2 regions of the Rahnella aquatilis CIP 78.65 genome follow, and region 2 is predicted to be linked to the other one. Evidence: predicted binding sites of a transcription regulator. Region 2 holds the regulator's gene; the other holds the start of a gene.
The links. Region 2 encodes LexA, which represses DNA repair genes until DNA is damaged. Its sites were predicted from a motif close to TNCTGTATGTACATACAGNA; they were not measured.
Positions count from the first base shown of each region.

Region 1: the regulator LexA is predicted to act here: its motif matches at 2,548-2,567, upstream of RAHAQ2_RS23735 (YebG family protein).

Region 1 is NC_016835.1:382,006-392,186, reverse strand. It holds gene RAHAQ2_RS23760 (LysR substrate-binding domain-containing protein) at 1-320, opposite strand, end outside; gene RAHAQ2_RS23755 (sulfite exporter TauE/SafE family protein) at 428-1,153, shown strand; gene RAHAQ2_RS23750 (YybH family protein) at 1,157-1,555, shown strand; gene RAHAQ2_RS23745 (B3/B4 domain-containing protein) at 1,568-2,257, opposite strand; partial or broken gene RAHAQ2_RS26075 (acyltransferase) at 2,318-2,448, opposite strand; gene RAHAQ2_RS23735 (YebG family protein) at 2,581-2,967, shown strand; gene RAHAQ2_RS23730 (helix-turn-helix domain-containing protein) at 3,024-3,662, opposite strand; gene RAHAQ2_RS23725 (hypothetical protein) at 3,902-4,237, opposite strand; gene RAHAQ2_RS23720 (GNAT family protein) at 4,491-5,078, shown strand; gene RAHAQ2_RS23715 (glycoside hydrolase family 10-like protein) at 5,146-6,477, opposite strand; gene RAHAQ2_RS23710 (metalloregulator ArsR/SmtB family transcription factor) at 6,802-7,122, shown strand; gene RAHAQ2_RS23705 (arsenic transporter) at 7,167-8,456, shown strand; gene arsC (glutaredoxin-dependent arsenate reductase) at 8,508-8,939, shown strand; gene RAHAQ2_RS23695 (peptide MFS transporter) at 9,009-10,181, opposite strand, start outside.
Region 2 is NC_016818.1:4,455,181-4,465,361, reverse strand. It holds gene plsB (glycerol-3-phosphate 1-O-acyltransferase PlsB) at 1-1,655, opposite strand, end outside; gene RAHAQ2_RS20205 (diacylglycerol kinase) at 1,773-2,141, shown strand; gene lexA (transcriptional repressor LexA) at 2,261-2,869, shown strand; gene RAHAQ2_RS20195 (CsbD family protein) at 3,267-3,476, shown strand; gene zur (zinc uptake transcriptional repressor Zur) at 3,612-4,121, opposite strand; gene dusA (tRNA dihydrouridine(20/20a) synthase DusA) at 4,386-5,393, shown strand; gene pspG (envelope stress response protein PspG) at 5,587-5,823, shown strand; gene RAHAQ2_RS20175 (quinone oxidoreductase) at 6,227-7,210, opposite strand; gene dnaB (replicative DNA helicase) at 7,393-8,799, shown strand; gene alr (alanine racemase) at 8,978-10,057, shown strand; gene RAHAQ2_RS20160 (transporter substrate-binding domain-containing protein) at 10,061-10,181, opposite strand, start outside.

The DNA of each region.
Region 1 (10,181 bases), on a different contig from region 2:
CATTTCAGGCTCATGGTGGTGGGCACGCTGACGTTGAATACATTATTACGCCCGCCATTACCGTAACGCAGGGCGATATCCGACAGCGTATCAAACGCGCTGCCCAGCTCGCGCGCCAGCTTCAGCGCATAAGGTGTCGGTACCCGCCGCTGGCCTTCCTTACTGAATAAATTCACTCCAAACCATTTCTCCACCACCTGAATATGGCGGCTGACCGCGCCGTGCGTGATGCATAACTCCTGCGCTGCGGCGGTAAAACTGCCCGCATGACAGGCGACAAGAAAGGCGCGGAGGGCCGTTATCGGGGGAAGGGCATGCATGGTTGTTCCTTTTTAATCACGATTATGTGACTTTTTATCACGGGTTACGCCATTTTCTAAACGCTATCATCGCCCGCATTCTCTTTCAGAAAAGGATAGGTAACGTGATGTATGTGGTGATTGGCCTGACGGGCATACTGGCCGGAGTTATCAGCGGCATTGTCGGCACCGGGAGTTCCATCATGTTATTGCCGGCGCTGACGTATACTTTCGGCCCGAAAACCGCCATTCCGGTGATGGCGATTTCGGCCATTGTCGGCAACATCTCCCGCGTGATCCTCTGGCGCAAAGACATCAACATTCGGGCGTTCTTGCTGTATGCCGTGCCTGGCATTCCCGCAGCGATTCTCGGTGCCAATACCTTATGGGAGATGCCTGCCAGACTGTCGAATATATGTATCGGTACGTTCTTCTTTCTGCTCATCCCTTTACGACATTATGCCCGTTGCAGGGCTTTTACCCTCAGCAGTATGCAACTGGCACTGGCGGGCGCGCTGACAGGGTTTCTGACCGGTGTGGTATTTTCAACCGGCCCGCTGACCATCCCGGTTTTCGCCGGCTTCGGGCTGGTGAAAGGCGCGTTGCTTTCCACCGAAGCCGCTGCATCGTTCGCGATTTATTTCGCCAAAGCCTCAACGTTCAGCGCGATTGGTGCGATGCCGTGGCCGGTATTGTTTAGCGGCTTGCTGGTGGGTAGTACGCTGGCGGCAGGGATGCTTATTGGCAAAAAATTTGTTATTAAGATGTCAGAGACATACTTTAACCGCCTGATCGACATCCTGTTATTTCTGGCGGGGATCTCATTATTCTGGAATTCAGCAAAAGGAGATTAACGCATGAGTACCCACCCGATCCGCCAGGTTATCGAAGCCTGTGACAAGGCCATATCAGTCAGAGATTTTGACGCACTGATGGCGCATTATGCCGAAGATGCTGCGCTGGTGATTAAACCGGGCATGATTGCCCGAGGCAAAACCGATATCCGTAAAGCCTTTGTCGCAATCTCAGATTATTTTCAGGATCAGCTGGTGGTAGAACAGGGTGAAATGCAGGTGATTGAAGGAGCGGACGATGCGCTGGTGATCATGGAAACGGTGCTGCATTTCCCCGACGGACAGGGCGGCAAGGTGACCACGACCCGCCGCGCCACCTATGTTTTCCGCCATGAACCGGACGGTCGCTGGCTGTGTACCATCGATAATTCTTACGGCACATCGCTGCTGGATAAAGAATAAGACTCCGGCAGATCAGGGCAGCGTGATGAGTTTTACATCGGTTTGAACGCCCGGCATCATCTGCTCAAGCCCGTGAATTAACATATCTCCGGCGTCGTGCAATGCCTGCAACGGCATGGCTGGCAGGCTTTCGAGAATGAACCACATATTTTGCGCGTCGCTGTCGAGGCGGGTTCTGATGCCCTGACGCCAGTTCCAGCGCCGGCAGGTTACGCCTGCGTCATCTCGCCAGATCACTTCACCGGCGTCAGGTGACTCCATCACCGGTTCTCCTGCTTTGAGTGTGTCAAACGGCTCGCTGCCTGTGGCGAAGGTCAGCAGCGGGTGTCCAATGTAGGCTGAAATATTTTCCCCGCCGACCGGAATGGCGTATTGAATACTCACCGCATTATAGAGATCCACTACCGGATCGATGGCAGGCATGGTGCCGTCTTTGAGTACGCGTTTTCTGAGAGCATCTGCAGAGCAGGGAGTGCGTTTAGGTTTTGCGCCAAAGGCTTTAAACACTTCACCCCAGGCGCTCAGATGTTCATCTGTCCAGGAAAAATCATTCTCAAGCACAAAACGACAGGCATTTTGCAAAGTTTCCTGCGCGAGCGCAGGATTGATTATCGGCGCTGCCTGCGCCGATATACTTAATACGCGAAAGCCAGGGGCGATACGGGCAAGCGTCGGATCGAGTGACGGGTTAACGACGATCATGGAACAGTCCTGTAGTAAAGGTCAGGCATTGACTATGCCATCCGTCAGCCCGAAACGGAATTATCCTTTTTTCATACCCGGTAATTCCTCAGAAAAACGTGCCGTAATCGCATCCGTTCATGACCCTGATATTCCGTCAGAATATGATATAAATCTGGCCTGCGACCTGCCTTCCAGCGTCTGCCCGTACTTTCACCCACGCTATATTGGCCAGGGTATTATGCCGGGCCTTTGATGCGCCGCACTATAAAAAGCAGGCCGGATGATGTATCCTGCACTGATTACTGGTATGCTGTATATAATTACAGTATAAGGAGCGAATCATGGCTGTTGAAACAAAATTTGTTGTCGTCAGAAAAGGTGAAGAGAAAATGACATTTGCCAATAAGAAAGAAGCAGACGCTTACGACAAGATGCTCGACATGGCAGATGCTTTTACTGAATGGCTGTTACAAAGCAATATCGACATGGATGAAACTCTCGCGGAAAACATTGCGCTTCACCTCGCCGAACAGAAAGACACCGTCCAGCATATTTTGCGTACCAGCAAATTGCCGGAAGCAGAGTCAGCGCCGCAACCCGCCGCTGAAACATCAACACAAGCCGCAGACGTCGCAGAAAACGTGGTTATTGAAGAAACGGTTGCTGAAGAGATCGTTGCTGAAAAACCTGCCGCCGCTAAGAAAGTACGTACGGTAAAAGCCGCGTAACTGACAGAACAGCGTGCGTAACTGCACGCTTTCTTTCCCGCCCTTTGCTCCCATGCTCAGTATTTCAGCGGCAAACGGATCACTTCTTTCAGAATACCGTTATCCAGCCTCAGATATCCCCCCAGTTTTAGTTGTGAAAGCACTTTCATGATCGTGCTGCGCGAAAGGTGTGTCTTGAGCTGAATATAGTGGGCAGCGGGAATATTTTCGCGTATTTCCGGCGGTTCGTTCATGAGTTCCATAAGCTGATGGCGCAGAATTTCATAGGATGTTGGTGCCGTCAGCAGGGTGCTTTTGACATAGAGTTTGTTGGTCATCCTGAGAAGATGTTTGGTCAGAGCCTCCCACAGATCCAGGCGTTCAATCAAAGCATGCATTTCTGCCACAGTGGCACGGGCAATTTCTCCCTCATCCTGTGCCTGAATAAACATTTTGGCGTCTGCGGGAACCGCGCCGCCAATCCCGATAATCCCCGGTACAGAAATAACACCGATCAATACCGGTTCGTCGTTATGAAAGGTTTTAAACCAGCCTTTGCGAATGAAATAACAATGAAATTCCCCGTTCTCATACAGATAGAAGCGCGAGCCTGCGGGGACAGTACGGAACTGGAGATAGGGAATGAGCTCTGCCAATAGCTCAGCGGTAGCCCGACTGAGGTCTTTGCCCTTATCACTTTCGGTAACCATCGTCATTGACCTCTTCAGACAGCAACAGCAGGGAATTACCTTAAATTTAGCAGAGTTCCCTGTCCGGTGAATGCGGCCTTAAGAAACCATGTAGTGCATGATCATCTTTCTCCCGCCATGCAAAAGGACACGCAATGGATAAGTCGCAGGCGCTGGTGCGCAATTAAAAGCGTTTCCCATTAACAGCATGACCTTTCACAAGAATGCGGGAACCGATCCCGCATTCTTGTATCCCCGCACGATTTTTACCCTTCCTGATATCGCTTATGCAAGGTGTCCTGACATTGTTGTTGCGTCTTCACTTTCTCGCGGTCGGCTTTGCTGAGCGAAGTCCATGTCTGAATCACCTTATCGGCTTCATCCTCATCAAATTCTGTCTTATTGATCGACGACGGAGACTGTGATTGTGTCGAAACATCTTTGATCTGCTCACGGAAATACGCCGCAGTGCCATCAGGTTTATTGAGCGCGGAACTGCAGAGAATATTGATATAGGTCGCGGGGGTATGTTGCGCAGTAGTGTCTTCGGCGACAGCAGGGCCCGCGATCATCAGGGTAAGTAACAATGCAATACGTCTCATAGCGTCTCCTTATGTTGAACACCTTTTAAGGGTAGAAGAGTACAGAACGCGAAAGCATTTCACGCGGGGCAGAATAGTCTGAAATCAAAAAAGTGCCGCCTGCGTTTTCAGACGGCGCCTTTCTTTCTCAGTCCGTGCGCAGATAAAAAGTACATATATAATTAAGTATCCCTCCAATACTCTTTGCTTATAATTACATCCGTTTGCCGCAAATTTAATTAACTCAACGTTTATTTAAAGGAATAAAAAGTCTATGCGCTTTATAGAGAAAAATCCTCAGGGCAGAAAACCATTAACTCTCAGCCTGGACGAAGAAAAAGAAACGCCCCCAGAATATGAAAGGCATGCGATGAATTTTTCGCTATTCACGGACAATCATGAAAATGTTGCTGCGGGGCGGTGCAGTGTACAGAGTGAATCCGGAAGTAGCGATTATTTATATATCTCGGCGATATATGTTGAAGGAAATACCAACACGCCTACGAAATCTAATCCCAACAGATTTATCGGACTGGGGCAAATTTTGTTATTTTCCGCCATAAGATACGGGCTGGAACTGAATATCGAAAACGCTTCATTATTGCCGGTAGACGATAGCCAGGGATTCTATTTAAAAATGGGTTTTCACCCGAATATCGCCGGCTCAGTGAACAGGATGGATACCACCGGGGTTTCGCTCAGTTCGGGTAGCGGAAAATTAAATGCGCAGTGGGTCAATCGTTTCGCCCATGCTTCCTTCCTGAACCGGCATTTTCGTGGCTCCAACTGGACAGGTAATATTCGTAATATTCACTTAAATCTGCGACAAAAAGTTATGAATAACTGGACTATCATCGCGTGATCAGAGTAATACACCGTGTTTTCTGAAGAAACATTCTGCAGGCAACCAGCTAATAAACACCGTTATTTCAGCTTCCCCAGCGGCTTTTCAGGTAACGGACCGCGTCCTGCGTCTGCGGCTGGTTGAGGTAGTTTTCGCGGAATAAAATCGTACCGTTAATTTGTGACACGGATTCATTCATATCGAGCTGTTTTTTCAGCTCCGGCACGCCGCCGCTTACCGTCCAGTCCGGTTCATTTTTTGACGGTTCGCCCACTTTATACAACGCCACACCAATGTAGAGGCGCGTATGTGTGGGCTTGACCACATTTGCCCACCAGTTTGCCAGTACGTCATAACGCGCTGCCTTGCGGGAGAATGGCCAGTACAGTTGCGGCGCAATGTAATCGAGCAAACCCTGTTGCACCCACAGGCGGGTATCCGCATAGGCTTCATCATAAGCCGCTGCACCGGAGGTTTGTGAACCCGCCGGATCATGTGACACATTGCGCCAGACACCCGCCGGACTGACGCCAAATTCCACACCCGGTTTCAGCTGTTTTATGGTGCGCGAAACCTGCTCAATCAGTTGCTGGGTATTGTGACGCCGCCAGTCGGCTTTTGAGGCATAACCCTGACCGTATTTGCGGAACGTCAGGCTGTCATCCAGCGCGGAACCCGGTGATTCTGAATAAAAATAGTCATCAAACTGCACACCATCGACCGGATAACGCGCCACCACTTCCGCCACGATGCTGGTTATCCAGTCGCGCGCTTCAGGAATACCGGGGTCAACCACGAAACGATCGCCGGAGGTTCGGATCCAGTCACGGTGCAGCACGAACACGCTGGCCGGATGCAGCGGCAATGTCTGATTCAGTTCTGCCACTGTCGAAGATTTGGTATTCACCGACACGCGGTAAGGGTTAAACCAGGCGTGCACCTTCATGCCGCGTTTGTGCGCTTCATCGAGCATAAACTGCAGCGGATCATAGCCCGGATCCTGACCAATCTTGCCCGTAAGCATATCTGACCACGGCAAAATTTTTGATGGCCAGAATGCTGTGCCGTCAGGTTTCACCTGGAAGAACACCGTATTGATGCCCAGACTTTTAAGCTTGTCCAGTTTGGCCGTCAGTGCCTGTTGCTGCTGGCTGATGCGTAAAGACGTACTGCCGGTATTTACCGAATTAACCGGCGGCCAGTCGAGGCGGGAAACCGTGGCCAGCCAGACGCCGCGCACGGGTTCATGGCTCAGCACCGGTTGACCGGGAAGAGGGTGCTTCGTCACTGGCGGCAGCGGCGTCACCAGTGATTTTGGCGGTGTCGAGGAACAGCTTGCCAGCAACAACGCAAACGCCACAATGGCAGCAGGATATTTAACGGCAGTGATACACGAAAAATGACGGGAAGAAGCGATGATAAACTCCGGTGATGTCTGGTCGTCGCGCGAAAAGAAACATTCTCTTATTATTGAAATTAAAGTCAATCGCTCAGGCAATGGCGAAACCTTCCCCCCGGCGACTCAGTGTCAGGTGAGGCAGGATAAAGGACAGATACTCAGTGAGTGCGGGGTTTATTATCGCATTTAACATAATCATGATTATGCGCACCAAATTCTGTTCCTGGCGGTTCAAGTACGGGTAGCTGAATCATAAAAAATGCTCCTTTCTGAAAACGGTGCTTTAAAAGCCATCATATGTGAATTAACATATGTTTTGTCAATCCATTATCGGGATTCCCTATGCTACAGCCTGTCCAGCTTTTTAAACTGCTTGCTGACGAAACGCGCGCAACGATTGTGATGCTCCTCAGGGAATCAGGAGAGCTTTGCGTCTGCGATATCTGTGCCGCAACAGCGGAATCTCAGCCTAAAATCTCCCGTCACCTTGCACTGTTACGCGAAGCCGGGCTGGTCACAGACCGCCGGGAAGGTAAATGGGTGCATTACCGCCTCTCACCACAAATGCCTGCGTGGTCAGCGACCATCATCGATTCGGCATGGAACTGTGACCGCGAAAACATACGCCACAAACTGAACAATAAGTCACCGGTTTCGTGTTAAACCAATAAACACATTCACTATAACAAATATGAACGGAGTCGCTCATGTGGCTGGCAGGTACTATTTTTTTGCTCACCCTGATTCTGGTTATCTGGCAGCCCCGCGGGCTGGGCATTGGCTGGGGCGCCATGCTGGGCGCAGGTCTGGCATTACTGACAGGCGTCGTTCACCCAAGTGATATTCCTGTTGTCTGGCAAATAGTCTGGAATGCAACGGCCACTTTTATTGCCGTTATCATTATCAGCCTGCTGCTGGATGAATCGGGTTTCTTCGAGTGGGCGGCACTGCATGTTGCACGCTGGGGAAACGGACGCGGGCGTCTGTTATTTACCTGGATTATTTTGCTGGGCGCAATGGTCGCTGCGCTGTTCGCCAATGACGGTGCCGCACTGATTCTGACGCCGATTGTCATGGCGATGCTGCTGGCTCTGGGTTTCAGTCGCGGCGCGACATTAGCCTTTGTCATGGCCGCCGGTTTTATCGCGGATGTTGCCAGCCTGCCGCTGATCGTCTCAAATCTGGTGAATATCGTTTCGGCTGATTTCTTTAATCTGGGATTCACGGAATATGCAGCCGTCATGGGGCCGGTTAATCTGGCGGCCATTGCGACAACACTGGTCATGCTGCACCTGTTTTTCCGCCAAGACATTCCCCCGGTTTACGATATTTCTCTGTTAAAACGGCCTGAAGAGGCGATCCGCGATGCCGGCACCTTCAAAGCTGGCTGGCTGGTTCTGATCCTTCTGCTGGCAGGTTTCTTTGGTCTTGAACCCCTCGGCGTACCGGTCAGCCTGGTTGCCGCCATCGGCGCACTGATTCTTTACGTTATCGCCAGGAAAGGTCACGCCATTAATACCGGTAAAGTGCTGCGCGGAGCACCGTGGCAAATCGTTATCTTCTCGCTGGGTATGTATCTGGTGGTTTATGGTTTACGTAATGCGGGGCTGACGCACACCCTTTCTGCCCTGCTGAATCAGCTGGCAGAGCAGGGTTTATGGGCCTCTACGCTGGGGACCGGGTTCCTCACCGCCTTCCTCTCTTCCATCATGAACAATATGCCGACCGTTCTGATCGGCGCGTTGTCGATTGAGGGCAGCTCAGCCACGGGCGTCATCAGGGAGGCGATGATTTATGCCAACGTGATCGGCAGCGATCTGGGGCCCAAAATCACCCCGATTGGCAGCCTGGCAACACTGTTATGGTTGCATGTGTTGTCACAGAAGAATATGACGATTACCTGGGGATATTACTTCCGTGTGGGCATTGTCATGACCCTTCCGGTGCTGTTTGTCACGCTGGCAGCTTTAGCACTGCGGTTGTCTGTCGTGCTGTAACGGATGTTTAATGCATAACCTCATGCTGAGGTTGAAAAAGAGATCACCCTGATGAGCAACATCACTATTTATCACAACCCGGCCTGTGGCACATCGCGCAATACCCTTGAGCTGATCCGCAACAGCGGCGCTGAGCCTGCAATAATTTTGTATCTTGAAACACCACCGGCGCGTGAGGAACTGGTAACACTGATTGCGGATATGGGCATTACTGTGCGGGCGTTGTTACGCAAAAATGTCGGGCCGTATGAGCAATTAAAACTGGCAGACAATCATTTCAGCGACGATCAGCTGATCGACTTTATGTTGCAGTACCCGATCCTGATCAACCGGCCGGTGGTCGTTACGCCGCTGGGCACCCGTTTATGCCGCCCTTCTGAGGAGGTATTAGCGATCTTGCCTGATGAGCAACGTGGCGCGTTCACCAAGGAAGACGGTGAAGCGGTTATTGATGAAAGCGGCAAACGCATAACGAAAATCTAAAAAATAAGGCCGGTCATCAGACCGGCCTTAAGGATGCTTAGCGGTATTCGAAAAACACCTTACCGGCCATCAGGCATGCGTCACCGGTTTTTGCTCTGTCTTAGACTGGGCGTTTTCCAGCATTCTGCGCACCGGAATGATAAGGACAAACAGCACCGCAGCGCAGATCAGCAACGCAATGGAGCATCGCGCGAAGAGGTCAGGCAACATATCCAGTTGATCGGCTTTTACATGTCCGCCAATCAAACCGGCTGCCAGATTCCCCAGTGCGCTGGCACAGAACCACAGGCCCATCATCTGACCGCGCATTCTTTCCGGTGCCAGCAGCGTCATCGTCGCCAGACCAATCGGGCTCAGGCACAACTCGCCGAGCGTCAGCATCAGAATGCTTCCTACCAGCCATAATGGCGATACGCCTGCCCCGCCGCTGTTCAGCACGTTCTGGGCTGCCATCATCATGATCCCGAAACCTGCCGCTGCACACAAAATGCCGATGATGAACTTGGTGATGCTGCTCGGGCGCACATTTTTACGCGCCAGTAACGGCCATGCCCAGCTAAATACCGGTGCCAGCAGGATGATAAACAGCGCATTGATGGACTGGAACCAGACGGCAGGGATTTCGAAATCGCCGATCATGCGGTTGGTGTAATCGTTAGCAAACAGGTTGAACGAGGTCGGTTTCTGCTCAAATGCAGACCAGAAAAAGGCCGCCGAAACCAGCAGAATAAAGCACACCAGCAGCCGGGCGCGCTCTTTCCGGTTCAGTCCGGCAAACAGGAACAGATAGATAAAATAGAGCGCAACGGACGCCGCAATCACATACACCAGCACGCTGGCGACGGCAACCGGGTTAATGACGATCACGCCCTGCGAGATCAGCGCAACGATGACGGCGACCCCTGCGGCCAGCGCCAGCAGCCAGACACCCACACCATTTTTCTTCGCAACCGGACTGTTCCAGGTTGAATCCAGCCCCACTTCGCTGTCGTAACGTTTCATGGCCGGCACGGCGTACAGGCGGAAGATAATCAGCGCCACCAGCATACCGATGCCCCCGATACCAAAGCCCCAGTGCCAGCCATGCGTTTTTATCAGCCAGCCGGAAATCAGCGGCGCGATAAACGACCCCATGTTGATGCCCATATAAAACAGCGAGAAACCGCCATCGCGACGCGCGTCGCCTTTTTTATACAACGTGCCCACCATAACCGAGATGCACGTTTTGAACAGGCCGGAGCC
Region 2 (10,181 bases):
TAGCAGTCGATTTGCTCGGTCAGTTGTTCGCGGGTCAGCGAACGCTGACGGGACGCCAGCAGCGCGGTACAACACAAGTTCATAGCATTGGCAGCCGCTGAATTGTTGATACGCACCATGATCTGTTCTGCTAAATCCTGCACCGTTGGCGTCAGCCAGCTCGGACGTTGTGCTTCGATCGGGTCGATGGCTTCACGCCAGGTGGGTACATTCTGGTTCAGGTAAGTGGTCAGATGCAGCGGCTCACCAAAGTTCACATAACCCTGGCCAAGGTTGCGCAGCTTACGCAGGCCGTTAAGCATTTGCGTCAGGCTTTCTTTCTCTTTGGTCGCACCGCGCAATTCTTTGGCGTACGTACCCACTTCCATGACGTGCTCATAACCGATGTAAATTGGCACCAGTGTAATCGGGCGTGAACCGCCTCTCAGCATGGCCTGAATGGTCATGGCCAGCGTACCGGTTTTCGGCTCCAGCAGGCGTCCGGTTCGCGAACGCCCCCCTTCCACAAAGTATTCCACCGAATAACCACGGCTGAACAGTTCGCCCAGATATTCACGGAACACCGTTGAATAGAGCTTGTTGCCTTTGAAGGTTCGACGAATAAAGAACGCGCCCAGACGGCGGAAAATCGGGCCAGCCGGCCAGAAATTCAGATTGATACCCGCGGCAATATGCGGTGGTACCAGCCCCTGATGATAGAGCACGTAAGACAACAGCAGATAATCCATGTGGCTGCGGTGGCAGGGCACATACACAATTTCCTGACCGTCCAGCGCTAACTGGCGTACACGTTCGGCATTGTTAACGTTGATGCCTTTGTACAATCGGTTCCAGGTCCAGCTCAGCACGCGGTCAGAGAGGCGCACGGCTTCATAAGAAAAGTCAGCGGCAATCTCTTCCATCAGGGCGATGGCGTTTTGTTGGGCTTTTTCGTGGGAAATTTTCTTGCTGCGGGCTTCGTCTTCAATCGCTTTTTCAATGGCTTTTGAGGCCAGCAATTTATTGAATAAATCCTGACGTGCCGGAAGACGTGGACCCACCGCAGCCAGACGCTGACGGGAGAAATGCATCCGCGCCACACGTGCCAGTTTTTGCGCAATTGTTTTATCTGTGCCGTGTTCTGTCGCCATATAACGCAGGGAAACGGTATTGGAGAAACGGACAAAACTGTCCCGTCCCAGCCACAGCACAGCGAAGAATTTCTGGATACCATTCAGCACGCGCAGATGTGGCGTGTCGTCCTGACCTTCACGGCCCGGTGCCCGGCCAAACATCACCGACACCGGCAACATCTGAATGTCTAAATCTGGGTTATTGCGGTGCAAATCGAGGTAGTCGTGGAACAGTTTTACGGATTCCTGCTGCGGCGTGTAATAAGAGAATACGCGCGGGCCTTCAGCAATAAAGACATGGCTTGGCAGCAGAGTTCCGTCAATTTCCAGCGGAATAAGGGGGTCCGGCAGATTCTGCGCCAGACATTGCGTACGCAACGTCAGCAAATCGGCTTTGGAGTTATAAGGCAATACATACAAAATCGGCCGCGTCGGGTCTAAATGCAACTCGGTAACCGGATCTGAAGGTATGACCTTGCTCTTTACCAGCAATGACAGTGGTAAATTCAATAATGTGTAATAAAGTCTACGCCAACCTGACATAAAAACGTGAAGCCTCTTGTTAGCCATTTCGCCGCAAGGATACCAGAAAGATCCGTGGAGATCTGTGGTCATATAAAAGCTAAAATGCGGCAAACACTCTAAGGATCAGTACCCGAAATGGCGAACCAAGTCACTGGATTTACCCGAATTTATAAAGCAGCCGGCTATTCCTGGAAAGGATTCAAAGCAGCATGGCAAAACGAAGCGGCATTTCGCCAGGAAGCAAGCGTCGCTATCCCGTTAATTTTGTTATCTTTCTGGTTTGATGTCAGCACCGTAGAACGCATTCTGCTGGTGGGATCTGTCGTTCTGGTCTGTGTCACCGAGCTGCTCAACAGTGCGGTGGAATGTGCGATAGACCGCATCGGGCCTGAGTTTCACGTGCTTTCAGGTCGTGCAAAAGATATTGGCTCTGCAGCCGTACTTCTGACCATCATATTGGCGATTTTTGTCTGGGTCAGCATCTTTTGGCCGCGATGGTTCTGATTTGGAATCTGTATTCCAGGAATCAACGTTATGCCCTGTTTTTATTCAATCTTAGGTTTTCATTGACCGTTTAGCTGTATATACTCACAGCAAGACTGTATAAACAACCAGGGGGCGGAATGAAAGCTTTAACGACCAGACAACAAGAGGTCTACGACCTTATTCGCGATCATATCTCCACCACCGGTATGCCACCAACCCGCGCAGAGATTGCATCACGACTGGGATTCCGTTCTCCCAATGCGGCGGAAGAGCATCTTAAGGCGCTGGCGCGCAAGGGTGTTATTGAGATTGTTTCCGGTGCATCACGTGGCATTCGCCTGCTGATGGAAGAAGAAGAAGGTTTACCGCTGATTGGCCGCGTTGCCGCCGGTGAGCCGCTGCTGGCCCAGCAACATATCGAAGGGCACTATCAGGTTGATCCGGCGATGTTTAAGCCAAGCGCCGATTTCCTGCTGCGTGTCAGCGGTATGTCGATGCGTGATATCGGTATCCTTGACGGCGATCTGCTGGCCGTACATAAAACGCAAGATGTGCGTAATGGTCAGGTTGTCGTGGCCCGCATTGATGATGAAGTCACGGTGAAACGCCTGAAAAAACAGGGCAGTATGGTGCAGTTATTGCCTGAGAACAGCGAATTCCAGCCGATCGTAGTGGATTTGCGCGAACAGAATTTCAGCATTGAAGGGCTGGCCGTAGGCGTCATCCGCAACGGCGACTGGATCTGACCTTCGTACTTCGAGCTATCTCTGTGTTGGCTGCCTTCGCGAACCCCGGTCACATACTCGTGTATGCTCCCGGCGTTCGCTTAGTTGCCGCCTTGATATAACTCGAATTACTCGGTCAGATATTGCTGAGTCAGATTTCACCGGGCTGGATATGGTGTCGTTACTGTTACTGGCGGCATGACACCTGGTTTTCGCCTCATGCGGACTGATTATTACTGTTTTCAAAGAAATAAACGCTGGATTGTCGTTATTTCCTGCTTTGGATTAATCCTAATAACGGGTTTTATCCCTGCTTTAAGAGGATTAATCGAGATTCTCTACTAACCTTTAAAGTGTTAAGGACGAGCTGCAAACGAGAAATGCAGTTCACCAAACCCAAGGTAACAGGAGATATTGTATGAATAAGGATCAAGCCGACGGTAACTGGAAACAGTTCAAAGGGAAAGTGAAAGAACAATGGGGCAAACTGACTGATGACGACCTGACAGTGGTCGAAGGTAAACGTGATCAGTTAGTCGGTAAAATTCAGGAGCGTTACGGCTATCAGAAAGATCAGGCCGAAAAAGAGCTCCATGAATGGGAAACCAAAAATAAATATCACTGGTAATACGCGATTCCCCCTCGCGTATCAGTGACGTATCCTGGCAGCAGTTGCTTCTACCCGGAACAATTCAGGATACGGGTACACGGAAGTACCCAACCTTTTACTTCTTCAGACTCTTCGTCGTAACGCGTTCATCCCTCAGCGTTTTTTAACCACAATACTGTGGTCGTGATCGCAATGTTCATGACTGTCACAGGTCTCCACGACGTTGCATTCCGCACACAATCCATGCGCTTCTACTACCGAATGGCGAAGTTCAAAGCCGGATTCCAATGCCAGTTTTGCCAGACGTTCTTCAATGCCGTCGGTAGTTTTTTCTGTGACCAGCCCGCAGCGGTCGCAGATAAACAGGGCAGAAGTATGGCTCGGTTCCTCAAAATGATGGCAGAGAACATAGCTGTTTGCGGATTCAACGCGATGAATAAACCCCTGTTCTAACAGAAAATCCAGCGCCCGGTAAACGGTCGGTGGTTTCGCCTGCGGTTCACTCACACGCAGCAGATCCAGCAAATCATAGGCGCTGATCGCACCGGGTTGTTGCGTCATCAGACGCAGTACTTCCAGCCGCTGCGGAGTCAGGCGAACATTGCGCTGCTGGCAAAGTTCTTCAGCTTGTGAAAGTAATTTTTCCGGATTATTCAGGGTCATGGCAACGGTCTCTGAGCGCAGATTGGAATGGATAGGCCACATCATGCGACCACTGATTATTTTATCATGCTTGCACCAAAACGACGAATTATGCGCCATTCAGAGGTGATGCAACGTCGGCAGTCGCCTGCTCAACGGCACAAGATGCCGAATCTTTGTTCTGTGATATAATCAACGATTACATTCCCTCCGGCGGCTACGCTGGCGGGAGCGCCACGAACCCCTTCAGCGAATGTCAGGCCGATGTCAGAAACTCAACACGCAATGCCCCAGACCACCCCGTTTTCCGCTCAGCGTTTTTCCGTTGCGCCTATGCTCGACTGGACCGATCGCCATTGCCGCCATTTTCACCGGCTGATGACCGGTCAGACCTTGTTGTATACCGAAATGGTGACCACCGGGGCCATTATTCACGGCAAAGGGGATTATCTGGGCTTTGGCGATGAAGAACATCCGGTGTCATTGCAACTGGGTGGCAGCAATCCAGCTGATCTGGCGCATTGCGCGAAGCTGGCGGAAGAACGCGGCTATGACGAAATTAACCTGAATGTCGGTTGTCCGTCAGATCGCGTACAAAACGGCATGTTTGGTGCCTGTCTGATGGGGCAGGCGTCGCTGGTTGCCGACTGCATTAAAGCGATGCGCGATGTGGTTTCCATTCCGGTCACGGTCAAAACCCGCATTGGTATCGACGATCAGGACAGCTACGAATTCCTGTGTGATTTCATTCGTCAGGTGTCTGAAAACGGCGGCTGCGATACCTTCATTATTCATGCGCGTAAAGCCTGGCTTTCCGGCCTCAGTCCGAAAGAAAACCGTGAAATCCCGCCGCTGGATTACCCGCGCGTGTATCAGCTTAAACGTGATTTCCCGCATCTGACGATGGCCATTAACGGCGGCATTAAAACGCTCGAAGAAGCCAAAACCCATCTGCAATATATGGATGGCGTGATGGTGGGGCGCGAGGCTTACCAGAATCCGGGCATTTTACTGAACGTTGATCGTGAGCTGTTCGGCTCCGATGCGCCGCTGAAAACCGGGCCGGACGTTATTCGCGCGCTGTATCCGTATATCGAAGCGGAGCTGGGCAAAGGCACTTACCTTGGCCACATCACCCGCCATATTCTCGGTCTGTTCCAGGGTGTGCCGGGTGCGCGTCAGTTCCGTCGCCATCTCAGCGAGAATGCGCATAAAGCGGGCGCGGGCATCGAGGTGGTCGAGCAGGCGTTGCAAATGGTCGCTCAGCAGCAGGAAGTGGCGACGCAACTCTGAAAATCAGGGTGAGTAAAAACGCTATCTGTTAGTCAAATTTACTACATTTTCGCAGGTCGTTCGTGCCTGCGAATTATTTTTTCCTTAATATTCAATCAATTATTTATCCCTTCACACTGGCACGTTTCTTGTAATAGCGAATACGTGTCTGGACGCTACGTCTTATCGCACATGGCTTATTAAGGAGCACCCGATGCTGGAAATTCTCTTCGTGCTTGGTTTTTTCTTTATGCTGATGCTGACCGGCATTTCTTTATTGGGTATGGTGGCGGCGCTGGTCGTGGCCTTTGCGCTGATGATGGTGGGTGGGTTTTTGGCGATTGTTATAAAAATGTTGCCTTGGCTGGTTTTAGCCGTGGTTGCGGTCTGGATTTACCGGGCATTTTTCCGGCCTGATGAGCCAAAATACCGTCGCCGTCGCTTGCCGTAATAACCGCTTCAATTTATCTGTTCCCGTAACCGCATGAAATTATGACGATTGCTGGCTGTGTTTTGAGCGCAAAAAAATGTAACTGTTGCAGCGATAACTTTTGCTTATGTGCTAGCGATCACAAGCTGGGTCAGAATGTGCGGTCGAAATGCATTAATCATATTTTTTAACATGGGTGACTGTTAGGATGGAATTCATTGGCAGCCAGCAGGCTGTAAACCGAATTCATCAAGTCCGCTGAGGCACACAATAGTCGCTTAAGTGACATCGCCCTGTGGGTTTACCTGGCAGTACCCTACAGCAGTACCCGTCTGAAATCAGAGGTCGTCTGAGTCAGACAGTAAGAAAGGCTTTCACATCCGTGAAAGCCTTTTTTGCATTGGCTTAGGAGAACAGTTATGAGTTATGGGATGAGTAAACTCGAACCTTGCGTCACGCGGCTTTCCAGCGTTTCATGCGCGCGTTTTGCCCCGGAAAGCGGAAATTTCTGTGCGTCGCTGACATCTACTTTTATTGCGCCACTGGCGATCAGTGAGAACAGCTCGCTGCTGGCTTCCGCCAGTTCTTCACGGTTAGTGACGTAGCCGTTCAGGGAAGGGCGCGTCACAAACAACGAACCTTTCTGATTGAGTATCGCCAGATCCACGCCTTTTACCGGACCGGATGCATTGCCGAAACTGACCAGCAAACCACGGCGTTTCAGGCTGTTTAACGATTTTTCAAAGGTGTCTTTGCCGACAGAATCGTAAACCACACCGACTTTTTCGCCGTTTGTCAGTTCGGCCACGCGGGTCGCGATATCTTCTTTCTGGTAGTTAATGGTTTCCCAGGCGCCCGCCTGTCTGGCGCGTTCGGCTTTTTCATCAGAGCCCACGGTGCCGATCAGTTTTACACCCAGCGCTTTTGCCCACTGGCAGGCTATCAGGCCTACGCCACCGGCAGCGGCATGGAAAAGAATGGTTTCACCGGCCTGCACTTCATGCGTTTTGCGCAGTAAATAATAAACTGTCAGCCCTTTAAGGAAGGATGCCGCCGCCTGTTCAAAGCTGATCGCGTCCGGCAAAAGGGAGATTTTTTCCTGCGGTACGTTGTGGAATTCGCTGTAAGCGCCGGGCGCGGATTGTGCGTACACCACGCGATCGCCAGGTTTGATGTCAGTGACGCTGCTGCCGACTTTGCTGACTACGCCTGCCGCTTCCGTGCCTAAACCTGCCGGAAGACTGGCCGGTGCGTAAAGACCGCTGCGCACGTAAGTATCGATATAGTTGATTCCGATGGCTTTATTCTCGACCTGAACCTCGCCTGCCTGCGGATCCTGCGGCTGATAATCCACGTATTGCAGAACGTCCGGGGTACCTGTTTCAGAAAACTGGATGCGCTTTGCCATGTTTTTTCCTCGTGATGGGGACTGATTTCAACCCTAGGCTAAATGTCCGGGACAATCCAGATTTTCGGCACGAAGGGTTAATACCCTTTTGAAATGGTTTATACTGTCGCGCGAGTCAGGCTCCGATTTTTGGAAACCCGACGCTCATAAAACAGGCGCTTAGAGCAGGAAATAATCCACAGATGGCAGCAAAAAAACCGACCAATCAACAGAACGAAAACCGCGATCGCCAGATGGAAGGGTTGAAACTTCCGCCGCACTCGCTGGAAGCTGAACAATCCGTTCTGGGCGGGCTGATGCTGGACAACGAACGCTGGGATAACGTGGCCGAGCGGGTGGTCAGCAATGACTTCTTCAGTCGCCCGCACCGCCTGATTTTTACCGAAATGCAGCGTTTGCTGGAAATGAGCAAACCGATCGATCTGATCACGCTTTCTGAATCTCTGGAACAGAAAGGCGATCTGGATTCTGTCGGCGGTTTTGCGTATCTGGCAGAACTCTCTAAGAATACCCCCAGTGCGGCGAACATCGGCGCTTATGCCGACATTGTGCGCGAACGTGCTGTTGTGCGTGAAATGATTTCCGTCGCCAATGAAATTGCCGACGCGGGCTATGATCCGCAAGGCCGCAGCAGCGAAGACCTGCTGGATTTAGCTGAATCCCGCGTATTCCAGATAGCCGAAAGCCGCGCCAGTAAAGACGAAGGCCCGAAAAGCATCGACCGCATTCTGGAAAGCACCGTTTCCCGTATCGAAGAACTGTTCCAGCGCCCGCATGACGGCGTAACCGGCGTTTCAACCGGCTATGCTGACCTCGACAAGAAAACCGCAGGCCTGCAAAAATCCGACCTGATCATCGTGGCGGCGCGTCCGTCGATGGGTAAAACCACTTTTGCGATGAACCTCGCCGAAAATGCCGCGATGATGCAGGATAAACCGGTGTTAATCTTCAGCCTTGAGATGCCCGGCGACCAGATCATGATGCGTATGCTGGCGTCGCTTTCCCGTGTCGATCAGACCAAAATCCGTACCGGTCAGCTCGACGATGAAGACTGGGCACGTATTTCCAGCACCATGGGAATTCTGCTCGAAAAACGTAACATGTATATTGATGACTCCTCCGGCCTGACGCCAACCGAAGTCCGTTCGCGTGCGCGACGCATCTTTCGTGAGCACGGCGGCCTGAGCCTGATCATGATCGACTACCTGCAACTGATGCGCGTTCCGGCGCTGTCTGACAACCGTACGCTGGAAATTGCTGAAATCTCCCGCTCGCTCAAAGCGCTGGCGAAAGAGTTACAGGTGCCGGTGGTGGCGCTGTCGCAGCTGAACCGAAGCCTGGAGCAACGTGCGGATAAACGTCCGGTTAACTCCGATTTACGTGAATCCGGTTCCATCGAGCAGGATGCCGACTTAATCATGTTCATCTATCGTGACGAGGTCTATCACGATAACAGTGAAGAAAAAGGCATCGCGCAAATCATCCTCGGTAAGCAACGTAACGGCCCGATCGGTACCGTCCGCCTGACCTTTAACGGTCAGTGGTCGCGATTTGATAACTATGGCGGCCCGCAATACGACGAAGATTAGTGCGGGGCTAGCTTACTTGCCATTTTGAACCCGGGCAGTGCTCACTTTTTTGGAAAGATTGGCTCACGTACTTTGTGTACGCTCCGGTTTTTCCGCGCTGGCCGAACGCAAACTGGCTGCGCCAATAACGCCCCTTTAGGCTGCTAAAACCTCAATAATTTCATGCAAAGGACTTAAAATGAAAGCGGCTACGGCTGTCATTGATCGCCGCGCTCTGCGACACAATCTGCAACGGGTGCGCCATCTGGCGCCACAAAGTCGTCTGGTTGCGGTGGTGAAAGCAAACGCTTATGGGCATGGTCTGCTGGAGACGGTGCACAGCCTGCAGGATGCCGATTATTACGGCGTTTCCCGGCTCAGTGAGGCACTCACCTTGCGCAAGGCCGGTGTGGTGAAACCCGTTCTCCTGCTCGAAGGTTTTTTCTCTGCCAGCGAATTACCGCTGCTGGTCGGGCATCAGCTGGATACCGCTGTTCACAGCATCGAACAACTTGAGGCGCTGGAAAGTGCTGATCTCGCGCGTCCGCTGAATGTCTGGCTGAAAATCGACACCGGTATGCACCGTTTAGGTGTCCATCCGGCGCAGGCCGATGCCTTTTATCAGCGTCTGAGTGCCTGCAAAAACGTGGTTCAGCCGGTCAATATGATGAGCCATTTCTGTCGTGCGGATGAACCGGAAAGCGACGCCACGCCGAAACAGCTGAACTGCTTTAATACTTTTGCAGAAGGCAAGCCGGGGCTGAAATCTATCGCAGCTTCCGGCGGTATTTTGCTGTGGCCGGAATCGCACATGAATCTGGTTCGCCCTGGCATTATTTTGTACGGAGTGTCACCCATGGAAACCGGTTCGGCCAGCGATTTTGGTCTGCAACCGGCGATGACGCTGACTTCCAGCCTGATTGCCGTCCGTGAGCATTTCGCCGGTGATCCTGTCGGTTACGGCAGTACCTGGGTCAGTGACCGCGATACCCGGCTGGGCGTGGTGGCGATGGGGTACGGCGACGGTTATCCGCGCAGTGCGCCAAATGGCACGCCTGTATGGGTCAATGGCCGCGAAGTGCCGGTTGCCGGACGTGTTTCGATGGACATGATCACCGTCGATTTAGGGCCGGATGCGAAAGATAGCGTTGGCGATGAAGTGATTTTCTGGGGCGGGGAATTACCGGTTGAGCGCATTGCGCAGGCAACCGGTATCAGTGCTTATGAGCTGATTACCCAACTCAGCGAGCGTGTCGCCCGCGTTTATATTGGCGACTAAATCTTACTTTTTCACCGCCAGCCACTGGCTGACGATCTTCTGATATTCGCCGGTGGCTTTACTCAGGTGCAGCCACTGGTCGACATACATCTTCCAGCTCACGTCATCACGCGGCAGCATGTAA